One region of the Salicibibacter cibarius genome, then DNA from elsewhere that is predicted to be linked to it. Evidence: riboswitches for the same ligand, from Rfam matches in the RefSeq annotation. Region 1 holds a riboswitch; the other holds the start of a gene.

Region 1 (7,724 bases):
TCGGGGGGATTGTCCGAAAATGATAAAATAGTTATTCGTCTGATGCAAAGGATGTGATCAAATGGAGGCAAAAGAAACGCACGTTCGCAAGCCGGATTGGTTAAAAATAAAGTTAAACACGAATGAATCCTATAAAGGCCTTAAGAAGATGATGCGCGAAAAGAAATTACATACGGTCTGTGAAGAAGCGCGCTGTCCAAACATTCATGAATGCTGGGCCGTAAGGAAAACAGCCACATTTATGATTCTTGGGGATGTGTGTACGCGCGGGTGCCGATTTTGCGCGGTGAAAACGGGGCTGCCAAATGAACTTGATTGGGGCGAGCCGGAACGAGTCGCCGAGTCGGTGGAACAAATGGGATTAAAACACGTCGTCATTACGGCTGTTGCCCGCGATGACCTTAAAGACGGGGGCTCAAGGGTGTATGCAGAAACGGTTCGCGCCGTCCGCCGCCGCAATCCGCTTACGACGATTGAAGTATTGCCTTCGGATATGATGGGGCTGCATGACAATTTACAAACGCTTATGGAGGCGCGCCCGAATATATTGAACCACAATATTGAAACGGTCCGGCGCTTAACGAAAAAAGTTCGCGCACGCGCGACGTATGATCGTTCCCTGGAGTTTCTTCGCTATTCCAAGGAGTTGCATCCCGACATTCCGACGAAATCAAGCCTCATGATCGGCCTTGGGGAAACGCCCGAAGAAATCGAAGAAGTCATGGATGATTTGCGTGCCCACGATGTGGATATTATGACGATCGGGCAATATTTGCAGCCGACGAAAAAACATTTGGATGTGCAAAAATATTACACACCCGAAGAGTTTGCGCGTTTCAAAGAAATTGCCATGCAGAAAGGGTTCCGTCATTGCGAGGCAGGGCCTCTCGTTCGTTCTTCTTATCACGCCGATGAGCAGGTCAACAAAGCACAAGTATGGCAAGAAGCCGCGAAATACCAAGGCAGTGAGGCTTTTGTGTGAGTGGGGATAAATGTATAAATAATTTCAAAATAGTGTTGCATTAAGGTGTTTGCTTTGCTATGATAATAACAAATTGAATGAAATTTGCGAATGAACATTGTGGGAGAGACCGACTTAGGCGTCGGCACCGAAGGGGCAATATTCACATAAAAAATCCTTGTGAATGAATCTCTCAGGTAAAATGACTACAATGGGACGCAACTCTGGAGAGCGCTAAAGCCACCAAAGGGGTAGGCTCCTTAAACGGGAGTTGAACTCTCAGGTACAAGGACAGAGAAAAGGGTGTATGCCTTTTTCTGTCCTTTTTTATTTGCCCAAAAATAATTTTAAATGGAGGGATTTTGATGAGTTTAAAAGAAAACGATGCAACTATTTTTTCGGCAATTGAGGGAGAGCGGGACAGACAGCATGACACACTTGAGCTAATAGCGTCAGAAAATTTTGTGAGCGAAGATGTCTTGGAAGCTATGGGATCGGTGATGACGAACAAATATGCGGAAGGCTATCCGGGGAGAAGGTATTACGGCGGATGTGAAAACATGGATACTGTCGAGAATGTGGCGATCGAACGATTGAAAGAACTGTATCAAGCCGATTATGCGAATGTGCAACCTCATTCCGGAGCCTCCGCCAACCTGGCTGTTTATTACTCACAGTTAACACCCGGGGATAAGGTAATGGGGATGGATTTATCCCATGGGGGGCATTTGACGCACGGCAGTCCTGTCAGCATTTCCGGCAAGTGGTTTGATGTTGTTTCTTATGGCGTAAGGGAAGACGATCACTTGATTGATTACGATCAATTGGAAGATCAGGCAAAAAAAGAAAAACCGAAACTCATTATCGCCGGTGCGAGTGCTTATCCGCGGGTCATTGACTTCGCAAAATTTAAAGAAATTGCCGATAAGGTTGATGCAAAACTGATTGTCGATATGGCGCATATTGCCGGACTTGTTGCAGCCGGCGTTCACCCATCGCCGGTGCCTTATGCGGACGTTGTAACGAGTACGACACATAAAACATTAAGAGGGCCTCGCGGAGGGTTTGTTTTAACGAATGACAAAGAGATGGCAAAAGGAATTAACAAGGCTGTTTTCCCCGGCCTGCAAGGCGGGCCATTAATGCATGTGATTGCCGCAAAAGCCGTTTCCTTTAAAGAGTCCCTCCAGCCGTCATTCAAAACGTATGCCAATCGGATTGTGGAAAACGCAGTCACACTCGGAGAGACGTTAAAAGAGAAAGGCGCTGCCCTCGTTTCAGGCGGAACCGATAACCATTTATTGCTCGTCGATGTCCGTCCATGGAACCTTACCGGAAAAGAGGCAGAGCAATTGCTGGAAAAAGCCGGCATTACGGCTAATAAAAATACGATTCCGTTTGATCCGGAGGGACCGTTTGTGACGAGCGGGATTAGAATTGGCACAGCAGCGCTTACAACACGGGGGATGGGAAAACAAGAAATGATTAACATTGGCGAAATTATTGCCGATGTCCTGGGAAGTAACGGCAATTCCGATGTCCTGGAACAGGCGAAAAACAAGACGAATGACATTTGCAAAGCCTTTCCTCTTTTCCAACAAGAAGCACGTGTTACTTGAGAGGAGTGTAGAGATGGAATTTCAAAGCTGTTTTGATATTATCGGCCCCGTAATGGTGGGGCCGTCCAGTTCTCATACTGCGGGAGCGGCTTCCATTGGCCGGTTTACGTACGAACTCCTCGGCCGCTGCAAACCTGAAAAGGCCCGCATTACCTTGTATGATTCGTTTGCGCAAACGTATCAGGGCCACGGCACCGACAAAGCGCTGCTTGGCGGTTTGCTCGGGATGGGGCCAGAGGATACCCGGATTAAAGACGCCTTGGCTATCGCAAGTGATGAAAACATCGATTACTCATTTTTGCTCGAAAAGGATCAATGCCCTTATTACGATCATCCGAATACGACAATCATCGTTGCCGAGGCTGGATATCGGCACGTAAAAGTGGGTGGCGTTTCCCTTGGCGGCGGTTTGTCGCATATCTTTCTCATTAATGATGCGGAAACGACGATTCGTTTAAGTACAGATGACGACTTTCGTTCCATATGCAATCGCTTGCCTTTATATATGCTCACCAATGATAAACGGGAGGTGTAACGTGTGCCATTTGATTCAATGGAAAGTTTGCTTTCACACTGTGAGGCGAAAAACGTAAGCATTGCTGATGCGATGATCGGCAAGGAAAGCGAAAAGGCGGAAATGACGCGTGAGGATATTTTCCATAAAATGAAAGATCGTTTAATAAAAATGCAAGAGGCCGTCGAAGCCGGGAAATCGGACGGCTCCCCTGCCCCAAGCGGCATATCAGGCGGAGATGCGTTGAAAATGGGGGAATATATAGACCGCGGGGACACACTCTCCGGCTCACTCATTACCGGGGCCATGCGTTACGCGATGGCAACGTCTGAATGCAATGCCAGAATGGGCGTTATTGTTGCGACCCCGACGGCAGGTTCAGCGGGCGTGCTCCCGGGGATCTTGTTTTCCCTTCGCGACAACGATAATTATTCCCTTGATGCGCTAACGAATGGACTGTTTACTGCCAGTGCCCTTGGCTATATTATCGCCAATCGTTCATTTATTTCAGGTGCTGCAGGTGGGTGTCAGGCAGAAGTCGGATCTGCAACAGCAATGGCTGCAGGTGTAATCGTGGAATTAAAAGGGGGAACGCCTAGGCAAGCCGTACACGGGACCGCGATGGCGATGAAATCCTTGCTTGGGCTCGTGTGTGATCCGGTTGGCGGTTTGGTGGAAGTGCCATGCATTAAACGGAACGTCATCGGCACATCGATCGCATTTTCTTCCGCGGATATGGCGCTCGCGGGCATTGAAAGTCGCATCCCGTGTGATGAGGTGATCGAAACGATGTATCGGGTCGGGAGCGAAATGCCTCGAACCTTACGGGAAACATCCCTTGGGGGGCTTGCAACTACACCAACAGGTGAAGGTATCAAACGTAAATTATATAGCTAAAAGGAGTACCTATGATGAGTAAATTGTATAGCAAAGAACATGAATGGGTAGAAACGTTAGAAGAAGGCATTGTGCGTATCGGAATATCGGATTACGCGCAGCAGGAACTTGGAGATATTGTTTTTGTGGAAATTCCGGAAGTCGATGAAGAGGTTGCCGCGAACGAAAGCATCGGCACCATTGAGTCGGTGAAAACAGTTTCGGAAATATACGTTCCGATTTCCGGAACGGTTGTGAACGTAAATGAAAGATTGGAAGATGAACCGGAGTTAGTCAATGCCAACCCGGAAGATGAAGGCTGGTTGGTCGATGTGAAAATGGCTGACCGTGATGAACTTGAAGATCTAATGAATGAAGCGGAGTATCATGCTTTTACCGAAGAAGGCTAAGTCGCTCTTAGTATCGAGGAGGGTTTGGCCATGAAGAATCGGGTGTTGGGCGAACTAATGGAAAATTGGACAAAAGCATTTCCCCTTCTTGAAGACATCACAGCGTTAAGGCCAGTATGGTGGGAAAACCCATACAAACAAAAATGGACGGACGCTTCTGCTTCCGGATGCTCCGTAAGCGCGGCAGATATGAAAGAAGCAGCAGGCATGTGGATGCGGTTTCGTCCCTTTATCGAAAAAATGTTTCCGGAAACGCGTGAAAATGATGGGAACATTGAATCTCCCTTGCGCCCCATTCCGAATGTGCAAACGCAACTTGAAAATCATTATAAAAGAAACATCGAAGGGACTTTGTATTTAAAATGCGACAATGAATTGCCGATTGCCGGATCCATAAAGGCGCGCGGCGGGATTTTTGAAGTCCTAAAATATGCGGAAACATTGGCCATTGACAACGGGATGATCACACAGCAGGAAAGCTACGAAAAATTTGCCTCTCCAGCTTTCAAGCGTTTTTTTAATCAATACGCCATTGATGTGGGTTCCACCGGCAATTTGGGCCTTAGCATCGGGATCGTCAGTGCCGCGATCGGCTTTGACGTCTCTGTTCACATGTCCGCGGATGCCAAACAATGGAAGAAAGATTTGTTAAAGGAAAGCGGAGCCAACGTTTATGAATACAGTGCCGACTTCAGCAAGGCGATTAATGAGGGGCGGAAATTGTCCCTCGAGAATCCGAACGGATACTTTGTCGACGATGAAAATTCCCGGGATTTGTTTTTAGGTTACAGTATCGCGGCGTTCGAATTGAAGGCACAACTTGACGATCTAAACATCCGTGTGGACAGCGATCATCCGTTATTTCTTTATCTCCCTTGTGGCGTGGGAGGGTCTCCGGGGGGATTGACTTTTGGCCTCAAACAATTATTTGGCGATAACGTTCATTGTTTTTTTGTTGAACCTACGCATTCTCCCTCCGTCTTAATCGGTCTAATGACGGAAAAACATGAAAAGGTCAGTGTCCAGGATTTTGGTATCGACAATGTAACGGAAGCGGATGGCTTGGCCGTCGGAAGACCATCAAGTTTTGCGACGGCAATTAGTGAGAAACTCGTTAGCGGCGTGTATACCGTCGAAGACGATGAGCTGTTTAAAATGCTTGCCTTACTGATGCACTCTGAAGGTTTAAAAGTGGAACCCTCTGCCGCTTCCGGTTTGCAAGGACCGATACAATTATCAAAACACCCTTCCTATATCGAAAAACACGGCTTATCCTCCAAGATGAAGGAAGCAACCCATGTGGCATGGGCAACTGGCGGGTCGCTTATTCCGAATGAAGATTGGGCGCGCATCTATCAAAAAGGAAACAACTTATTGGGTGAATCTTGAAAGCGGGGTCTCGGTTCGAAATTAAAATGATAAATTTAGAAGGGCTTTTCACAATGTGAGAAGTCCTTTTCGGCGTCTTAAACATGACCAAAGATGCTGTATTTTTGGTATAATGAAGTGAATTAAAGCCAGAATCAATAACAAAAGAAATGAGAGACACTTTATGATCTACGTTAAATCAACACCAAATTATGCAGGCGTCTCCATTCACGGTGATTTTTTTGATTTTGAGGCCTTATATGATGCATTGCACACCGTGGTCGGAGAAGAAGACGAATTTATTCGTTACGAGGAAGCACGTCTTCGAGTCCTTGGGGTTTGCTATGACATTCGCTATGCCCTTCTGGGAGCCCGCGATATTACCTTTGTTGAAAACGGGATGGATGCGGACAAGATGAAATTTTTTTCAACGATCACCTCTGATAAAAATGTGTATTTATGCGCCAATGTTCTATGGCCGGAGGTCTTGTTTGTCACGATGGCGCTGAATGATTTCATCAGACTGTATGCCAAGAAAATAACGAAAAAACACGTTAACCTGATGGATCAAAAATTGATGTGGGACGGCGCGATTGCCCAAGTCAAAGGATTTCAAGCCGCCGTTATTCAATGTATAAAAGAGAATGTTTCTGACGCTGCGTTTCGGCGCACGATAAACTTAATGGCTAAGGATTATACCTGGTTTGACGCGTATGCCACTCAGTATGTGGACTTGTTGAATATCAGATTTATGGACATGGATGTGGAAAAACGGAAGAAAAACATCACAATCATGGCGAAAAGACTGGCGGAATATGGACAAGAATATCGAGATGTGGAAGGTGAAGTAAAACGAGCGGCCAGAGAATATGAATGTGATGTTGGTGAAATCAGGTTGGCATTGGATTATCCGGACGATTTAGATTGGTAGACGTTCCCATTTATTGTGCAGCGGCATGCCGGAGATTAACAAACCCGCTGGGCGGCTTTTCATTGAGTGTCCTCAGAGAGTCGTTCTGCGGATTGCAAAAGGGGAAAACGAGCGAGTCGAGTCCTCAGCGGATCGCTGTGGACCGAAAAGGTAGAATCAAGCGAGTCGGCAGCGTTCCCTTAATGATTCAAGGCGAACTTGAGCAATAATATCTCTTTCTAATGTATTTTTGAGATCGTCGCTTATTCCCACGATCGTTTACGCGGGTAATGATTCGTCTTTCCACTTTGTAATCCCCCAAACATTGCTCCACTTGTACCTTTCGGAGCAACTCGACCATCGTTAGAGGAATTACATTGCGTCACTTGTTCCTCTCGGGGCAGCTCGGACGCCGTATGAGGAGTTACATTGCCTCACTTATTCCTCTCAGTGCAGTTCGACCTCCGTTTGAGGGATTACTTGCGGCCAAATTGTCCTTACCAAACGAAGGGAGCGCTATTTCGAGAGGGTTTGGAAGTGGAATGTGATCTCCAAAATGGAAGGAATAGATATTTTTGCGTCTCCCAGTGCTTATATTCAGACTTTGACTAGACTCATTGCGAATCCCTGCTCTTGACATTCCCGCGCTGGGGTTGTAAACTAAACAAAGAATTGAACATGTTGCACACAAGCAGAAGCGCCCGCTTCTCACCTGATCGACGCCTACGGGTTGTTGACTGGTCAGCAATCGAATGAATCGGATTGGATAAGTGGGTGCCGTGTGTAGAGCGGCGCTCACTTTTTTACGTGTGCAAAGCTTTGCTGTGTGCATGTTGCAATGAAATTGTCGGCACATTTCTATGGGTTATTTTTCGCAGGAAAGAAAGTATAAATCAACTTTCTTTCCTGCATAAGTGCAGCTAAGGCTTTTGCCGTAAAAGCTTGGCGAAAAGCCAAGTTTTCTAAAAAATTTAGTGGAGGTGGCTCTTTATTCGTAAGGATATGAAGCTTAATGACGGGATTCGCGCCCGCGAGGTTCGCCTCATCGACGCGAATGGGGACCAAG
Region 2 (7,724 bases), 1.5 Mb from region 1:
AAGATAATCGCTTCCCCGTCTTCATTGTAAAGAACAAAGGCGTTGGTTTGTACAGGTCCCAACGGGGCTTGCTTCCAATTCATCATGAAAATCAACTCCTTCTTGAATCTATAAACCATTGTACATGAAATCAAGGAAAATGAAAGAAACGCAAGGAAATCAATGATACGAAAAGGAGAGAATGGATATGGCAGTTGGATCAATCGTTACGGCAGTGGCAATTCTTTCGGTTTTTGCTTTTTTCCGTGAGTTAAAGCGAAGGAACTTTGTCGGGGTCGGGTTTTCGGCACTCAGCATTCTTGTCTTTGGTTTTTTTGGTTTAATGACTTTGTTTGTAAGTGGAGCACCGGAAATGTAGAAGAACACTCGTCGCAATGACGGGTGTTTTTTTCTACGCAGGAAAGAAAGTATAAATCGACTTTCTTTCCTGCATAAGTGCAACTAAGGCTTTTCGCTATAAAAGCTTGGCGCCAAGTTTTCTAAAGATTGGAGAGTTAGAAGTTAAAGGCTGGACGGAGAGGGTTTTTCTCACTTCTAACTTCCAACCTCTAATCTAGTGTAAGGTGGCTTGATTACCCGATCATGGGGGACAGTTGGAAGAAGTTCGGGCGTCAACGCTTTTGGCTCCCTAACGGACAATTTACCGCGTCATGGCGACCGAAAAAGCGGTCGATTCTTGTGTTCGGTCGCCATAACCGTTTTATGACGACCGTAATGGCCTGAATCGAGAGAGTTCGGGCGTCATAGCCGCTTCATGATGACCGAAAAGGCTTGTATCGAAAGAATTCGGTCGGCATAGCTGCCTCATGGCGGCCGAACGAGCAATTGGCTTTCGTTCTCGGTCTCCATGAACCGTTTCATGGAGACCGGGGAGTCCTGCTTCGCAAGAAACCATTCGGTCATTGACGATAGCCTTTGATACCTTAACTCGGGCTGTGAAGGTTTAATCCACACTAACCCCAGTTTGAAGCCCTAATCCAGACTTCCGGTCGTCGGTGTGATCGCTTATTTCCGACAGGCTGCACTAGTATGAATCCTTTCGCAAATAAAAGATCCCTCCGTTAATAAAGGTTAGTTCGATCGCCGGTTGATATTGTTGCCGGATCGCTTCTTTTTCCAAGCTGTATGCATCATCGTTTTCTTTATCGGGCGTTTCATAAAAGCGGTCAAGCAAGGCTAAATCATCTTCCATTCGATTGGTGGCTTCACTTGCCCACGCGTGTTTTTGGTTGCGAATATCGTTAAGAAGGTATTTTTTGATTCTTTGTACGGCGCTCATCGGTTGAATCAAATGGGCCATTGTAAACGTATAATCGGGGATCGCGGAAACGAGCGGGAGTGGCGCCAGTCGTTTCATGAAAAGGTCAATTGTTTCCCCGCTAATTAATTGAATGCCAAAGCTGCGGATGATATCGCGTCTGCGGTGGCAAGTGTAGGAAATGCGCACGTTTAAACCGAGCCAGGGGTATAAAGCTGTTTGTTTTTTTTCATGATGGTTTTCATAAAGCCGTGTGACCGCGCCTTTGTCAGCTGCGGAAGAAAAAATTTGATGAAGACGGGGGGAGCCGAAATGCACCTTTTCTGCAGAAGGTGTATCGGCTCGTATATCCGTGGACAAGTTCAATTTCAGCGGTTTCGGTTCTCCGCTGGTTTTTTCTAAATAATGCCAGTAAAAAGGACGGTTCATGAGCTCGAGATCGAGCGTTTTATTGAGTTGAACGTCCAGTGTGGATGGTGTGCTTTGTAATAGTTCCGCTCCTCCGGCTAGAAAAAAACGGCGAAGATAGTTATGAACTTCTGCCTGTTCCATGTTGGTCTCCCTCCTGATTCATGAGCTCGGTTAAATGATGAAGTTTGAGCCGTGCCTCCCCTTCCGTACCGGAATCCAGGGCATCCTCTACGTATCTCTCCAATTCCTGGCCGGAATAGCGTTCCAGAATGTCGTCCAAACGTCCGATGACGCCTTCGAACATGTTGATTTTTTCATAAAGGAGATTAAGGATGCGTGCTTCTACCGTATTCTCAATCGCGTAGTTCGTAATGTGCACATCATTCTCTTGGCCAAGGCGATGAATCCTTCCGATGCGTTGTTCCACGCGCATCGGATTCCAGGGAAGGTCATAATTGATCATATGGTGGCAAAACTGCAAGTTTAACCCTTCGCCGCCGGCTTCGGTGGCGATCATGACCGGCACGTGGTCACGAAACAGCATGCGCATCCAGTCTTTTTTGCTGCGTTTAAATCCGCCTCTAAACGGCACGGATTTTATTTTATGCTGGGCAAGAAACCATTGCAAATAGAGCTGGGTTGCCCGGTATTCCGTAAAAATAATCGTCTTTTCCGAAGAGGCCCGGAGTTGTTTCAACACTTGTTCTGCTTTTGCATTTGTTTGAATCTCATGCATAGCGTTTACAACGGGAGTGGCTTGCGCTTCGCTTAGCATCCCGTTTTTCATCATATTTGAAATCGTTACCCCCAAGGCTTCTTTACTGGAGCAAGCTTCCCTTTGTAACGTCGTTAATGAAAAACCGTGGAGTTCTTGTACCGTTTGTTTTAAGTCGCACACGGCATCATACATGGCACGCTCTTCTTTCGACATTTCCACGTTTACATTTTCAACGTGTCGATTTGTCCAGGACACGTTCGTATTGTCACGGCGATTGCGGACCATGACGTTTTGCACGAGTTTCTGAATGTCTTCGGTTGCTTTGGCGTCGTGTTTGTATTTAGCTTTAAAGCTTTTTTCGTCGCCGAGATGGCCAGGTTTTAAAATCGAAACGAGGTGAAAAAGTTCTTCGATCCGATTTTGCACAGGGGTGGCTGTACAGAGTAAACAAAAGCGTTTTTTTAAAGCCTTGATAAATGCATAGTTTTTCGTGTTGGCATTTTTCAGCCGATGGGCCTCATCAATAATGATCATGTCATAAGGTTGTTCAAGGACGATTTCCCGATGGGGAGAATGTTTAGCTGTGTCCATCGATGCGACGACGACATCGCACCCGTCCCATACATACGTTTTTCGTTGGGGGACAGCGGGAATATAAAATTTTTCATTCAGCTCTTGCGTCCATTGATTCACGAGCGATGCCGGAGACAGGATAAGTGCCTTTTTGACGAGTCCACGGATCATGTATTCTTTTAAAACAAGTCCGGCTTCAATCGTCTTCCCGAGCCCTACTTCGTCAGCGAGGATGGCTTTCCCATTCATATCTTCAACGACACGTCTTGCCGTTTCAAATTGATGATCGTACAGGGAAAGTTCCGGCAAATGCGTAGGGGCGACGAGTCCGTCGAACGATGGGACCGCAATGCGTGTTTGCGCTTCATATGCAAGTTGATACATCTCCCACGAAGACCAAGGCCCTTCATGATCCAACGCTTGTTTAAATTTGTTCTCCCAGTCGGTGGAGAAATGGATATCTATGTACATAATTCCTCCTTTTTTAACCTTTATTTTTATTTAAAAGTATAAAAAAGATTGGCAATGGTTAAATGACGTGCTACACTGGGTGTAACAGTTTTCCTAACTACGTTAGTGTGTGAATGTTAAGCGGTTTTATACATTGGCATAAGCGGATGATAACAGAGGGAGAGATCGTTCTTCCCGGAACGGCGCCGAAGGAGCAAACCGGAATGGTGAATCTCTCAGGCACATGTACTTCTGTTTGACGCGACTCTGGAGAGCGCCCCTCGCGGCCACCAACGAAGACAATTTTTGCTTATCAGCAAAAAAGAAACTTTCTGGTAGACCGACAGAGCTTTTCAACGATAAACGTTGGAGAGTTCTGTCTTTTTTTAGTAAATAAATAAAGGAGGAGATTGACTTGGCAGAAAAGCGGCGTACTATTCTTTATGATAGGCATGTGGCGTTGGGGGCGAAGATGGTTCCTTTCGGAGGTTTTGAAATGCCCGTCCAATATGATTCCATTAAAGCGGAACATCATGCGGTGCGGGAGGCGGTTGGCCTTTTTGATGTTTCCCATATGGGTGAGGCGTTGATTGAAGGGGAAACTGCACTCGATACCGTACAAACAATTTTGACGAACGATGCTTCCAAATTGGAAGTGGGCAAAGCCCAGTATTCATTGATGTGCAATGAAAATGGCGGAATAGTGGACGATTTTCTCGTCTATCAAATGGCACCGGAAACATACATGGTCATCCCGAATGCCGCCAACCGTGAAACAGATATCGCTTGGCTCAAGCAGCACGCACAAGCGGGTACGACGGTGACGGATGTTTCCGATGATTACGCGTTGCTTGCATTGCAAGGCCCGAAAGCGGTTGAGGTATTGCAATCATTAACAGATGAAGATGTGGGGGCGATCGGCACGTTTCGCTTTCAGGCGGACGTAGCGGTCGACGGCCGAAACGCGATCGTTTCCCGTAGCGGTTACACCGGAGAAGACGGGTATGAAATCTACTGCCGTACGGAAGACGCGGTTGCCGTTTGGGATGCATTACTTGCCGCCGGAGAAAGCGCCGGCATTAAACCTTGTGGGCTAGGCGCGAGGGATACGCTGCGTTTTGAGGCTCGCTTGCCGTTGTATGGCCAAGAACTTACGGAGACGATCAGTCCTTTGGAAGCAAAACTCGGCTTTGCGGTGAAAGTGAAAAAAGACGCCGATTTTATTGGAAAAAAAGTGCTGGCAGCAGAAAAAGAACATGGAACGGCTCGAAAAATTGTCGGCATTGAGATGCTGGACAAAGGGATTCCGCGCACGGGTTATCCCGTTTTTGATGACGACGGCAATGAAATCGGACATGTTACGTCAGGAACGCAGTCCCCGACGCTCGGAAAAAATCTCGGTCTTGCAATCGTGAATACGGATTATGCTTCCAATGACACCGAAATCATCGTAGGTGTCCGAAAACGGAAACTAAAGGCCAAAGTTGTACCGACGCCGTTCTATTCTCGATAAGGTGTTATAAAAAGACAATTGGAGGGATTCAAGATGGAAAAAACCCATCGCTATTTACCGATGACAGAAAATGACCGCCGGGAAATGTTGGAGACCGTGGGGGCGGGTGACGTTGCCGAGTTATTTTCCGATATCCCGGAAAACGTTCGTTCCCAATCGGACTTGAACATACGGAAAGCTTTGCCCGAGCAATCACTCGTCGAGTACTTTCAATCGTTAGGATCCAAAAATGAAGCGGTGAAAGATTACCCATCCTTTCTCGGTGCCGGTGTATATGACCATCATATCCCGTCAACGGTGGATGCAGTCATTTCACGGTCCGAATTTTACACGGCCTATACGCCATATCAACCTGAAATTTCGCAAGGAGAGTTGCAAGCGATTTTTGAATTTCAAAGTATGATTGCAACCCTCACCGGCATGGAAATTGCGAATTCCTCGATGTACGACGGCCACACCGCTCTCGCTGAAGGCGCATTGATGGCCGCTACACAGAAGAGAATGAAAAAGCAGACGATATTGATCTCCGAAACCGTACATCCGGAAGCAAGAGACGTAGTGCAAACGTTTGTGAACGGTCCGAGGCTTACATTGAACACGATCCCAAGCAAGGCAGGGAAAACAGATGTCCAAATGTTAAAAGAGATGCTTAATGATGATGTTGCCGCGGTCGTCATAGAGTACCCGAACTTTTACGGAACGATCGAAGATCTGAAAGCGCTTCGTGAAGCGGCAGATGCCGTAGATGCGTTGCTTATTGTAAAAAGCAACCCGCTTGCGCTCGGCGCCCTTACTCCTCCGGGTGAATTCGGAGCGGATATCGTCGTAGGCGACACCCAACCGTTTGGCATTATGGGCCAGTATGGAGGCCCGCACTGCGGTTATTTTGCTACGAAAAAAGCTTTTATGAGAAAAGTGCCGGGCAGACTTGTCGGCGAAACGGTCGATGAAGAAGGGCAACGTGGCTATGTGCTAACGCTTCAAGCACGTGAGCAGCATATCCGGCGGGATAAAGCTACCTCTAATATTTGTTCTAACCAAGCATTAAACGCGCTCGCTTCGTCGGTAGCCATGTCTGCATTCGGAAAACATGGCATCAAGGATATGGCTACGCAAAACATGCAAAAAGCCCATTATGCAAAAACGTCTTTGCAGGCCGCCGGTTTTAACCTCGTGTATGACGGTCCGCATTTCAATGAGTTTGTCATCGATGTCGGTTCTTCGGTCACAGACGTGAATCAGTCGTTATTTTCCAAGGGAATAATCGGTGGATTGGACTTGGGCCGCTTTAATGGAGAGCAAGATCATCATATGCTCGTTTGCGTGACGGAACTGCGTACGAAAGCGGAAATCGATCAGTTTGTGGAGGCTTTAAAGGAAACGGCCGCTAAATAAGCTGCGTCATAAATGCTTTTAGATATAGAAAGGAAGTGGACATCCCTATGAAAAGGAAAGAACAAGCGCTCATCTTTGAATTAAGCAGAAAAGGCCGGAGCGGAGCATCGTTGCCGGAAAATGACGTTCCCGAAGTCGATGTCGAAGATTTATTGCCGGATGATTATGTGCGAACCAAGGCACCTGAACTTCCGGAAGTGTCGGAGCTACAGCTGATACGCCATTACACGGCATTGTCAAAACGAAATTTCGGTGTGGATTCCGGTTTTTATCCACTCGGTTCCTGCACGATGAAATATAATCCGAAAATCAATGAAGTGATCGCCCGAATGCCGGGCCTTGCCCATCTGCATCCTTATCAGCCGGAATCGCACGTGCAAGGTGCGCTGCAATTAATGCACGAGTTGCAGGAATCTCTGGCTGCCATCACCGGCATGAAAGAAGTTACGTTACAATCCGCAGCCGGTGCCCACGGGGAATGGAGCGGGCTCATGATTATTCGCGCCTTCCATGAATCGAACGGGGATTTTAACCGTACGAAAGTGATCGTCCCGGATTCCGCACACGGCACAAATCCGGCTTCGGCAAGTGTGGCCGGATTTGACCCGGTAACGGTGAAAACGGATGAACGTGGACTCGTTGACATGGACCATTTGCGGGAAGTGACCGGTGAGGACACGGCAGCGTTAATGCTTACGAATCCGAATACGCTCGGGCTCTTTGAAGAAGACATTGTGGAAATGGCTGAAATCGTTCACGGGGCGGGCGGCAAGCTGTATTATGACGGCGCCAATTCCAACGCGATTTTAGGAAAAGCAACGGCAGGAGACATGGGCTTTGACGTTATTCACCTGAATTTGCACAAAACGTTTACCGGGCCGCACGGAGGAGGTGGGCCGGGAAGCGGGCCCCTCGGTGTGAAAGCGGAACTTGTTCCATATTTGCCCCGGCCATTGCTTGTGAAGGAAGACGGGCAGTATAAATGGGATTATGACCGTCCAAAGTCTATTGGGCGCATTAAACCGTTCTACGGCAATTACGGCATTAACGTCCGTGCCTATGCGTATATCCGTTCTATGGGACCGGAAGGATTGCGCCAAGTGTCCGAAGATGCCGTTTTGAACGCCAACTATTTAAGAAAACGGCTGGAACCTTATTACGATATTCCTTACCCGCAATATTGCAAGCATGAATTTGTTTTATCGGCGAAACGGCAAAAGAAACTGGGTGTGCGCGCCCTTGATATCGCCAAGCGTTTGCTCGATTACGGGATGCATCCGCCAACAATCTATTTTCCGCTCAATGTGGAAGAGTGTATGATGATCGAGCCCACCGAAACCGAAGCGAAAGAAACGCTCGACGAGTTTGCGGACGCAATGATCGCGATTGCCAAAGAAGCAGAAGAA

What was found. Region 1 has a riboswitch for glycine ahead of glyA (serine hydroxymethyltransferase). Riboswitches for the same ligand answer to the same signal wherever they lie in the genome.
Region 2: linked by a shared signal. The riboswitch ahead of gcvT (glycine cleavage system aminomethyltransferase GcvT) and the one ahead of glyA (serine hydroxymethyltransferase) in region 1 are both predicted to bind glycine.

What each region holds. Positions count from the first base shown of each region.
Region 1 covers NZ_CP054705.1:3,450,842-3,458,565, reverse strand. The annotation lists gene lipA (lipoyl synthase) at 62-982, shown strand; glycine riboswitch at 1,073-1,180, shown strand; glycine riboswitch at 1,184-1,258, shown strand; gene glyA (serine hydroxymethyltransferase) at 1,324-2,580, shown strand; gene HUG15_RS17505 (serine dehydratase beta chain) at 2,594-3,115, shown strand; gene sdaAA (L-serine ammonia-lyase, iron-sulfur-dependent, subunit alpha) at 3,134-3,991, shown strand; gene gcvH (glycine cleavage system protein GcvH) at 4,006-4,380, shown strand; gene dsdA (D-serine ammonia-lyase) at 4,411-5,769, shown strand; gene HUG15_RS17485 (DUF6904 family protein) at 5,933-6,679, shown strand; gene infC (translation initiation factor IF-3) at 7,661-7,724, shown strand, end outside.
Region 2 covers NZ_CP054705.1:1,950,764-1,958,487, forward strand. The annotation lists gene HUG15_RS10220 (MBL fold metallo-hydrolase) at 1-83, opposite strand, end outside; gene HUG15_RS10225 (DUF2759 family protein) at 188-358, shown strand; gene HUG15_RS10230 (YqhG family protein) at 1,025-1,810, opposite strand; gene HUG15_RS10235 (DEAD/DEAH box helicase) at 1,788-3,431, opposite strand; glycine riboswitch at 3,578-3,672, shown strand; gene gcvT (glycine cleavage system aminomethyltransferase GcvT) at 3,826-4,923, shown strand; gene gcvPA (aminomethyl-transferring glycine dehydrogenase subunit GcvPA) at 4,957-6,318, shown strand; gene gcvPB (aminomethyl-transferring glycine dehydrogenase subunit GcvPB) at 6,366-7,724, shown strand, end outside.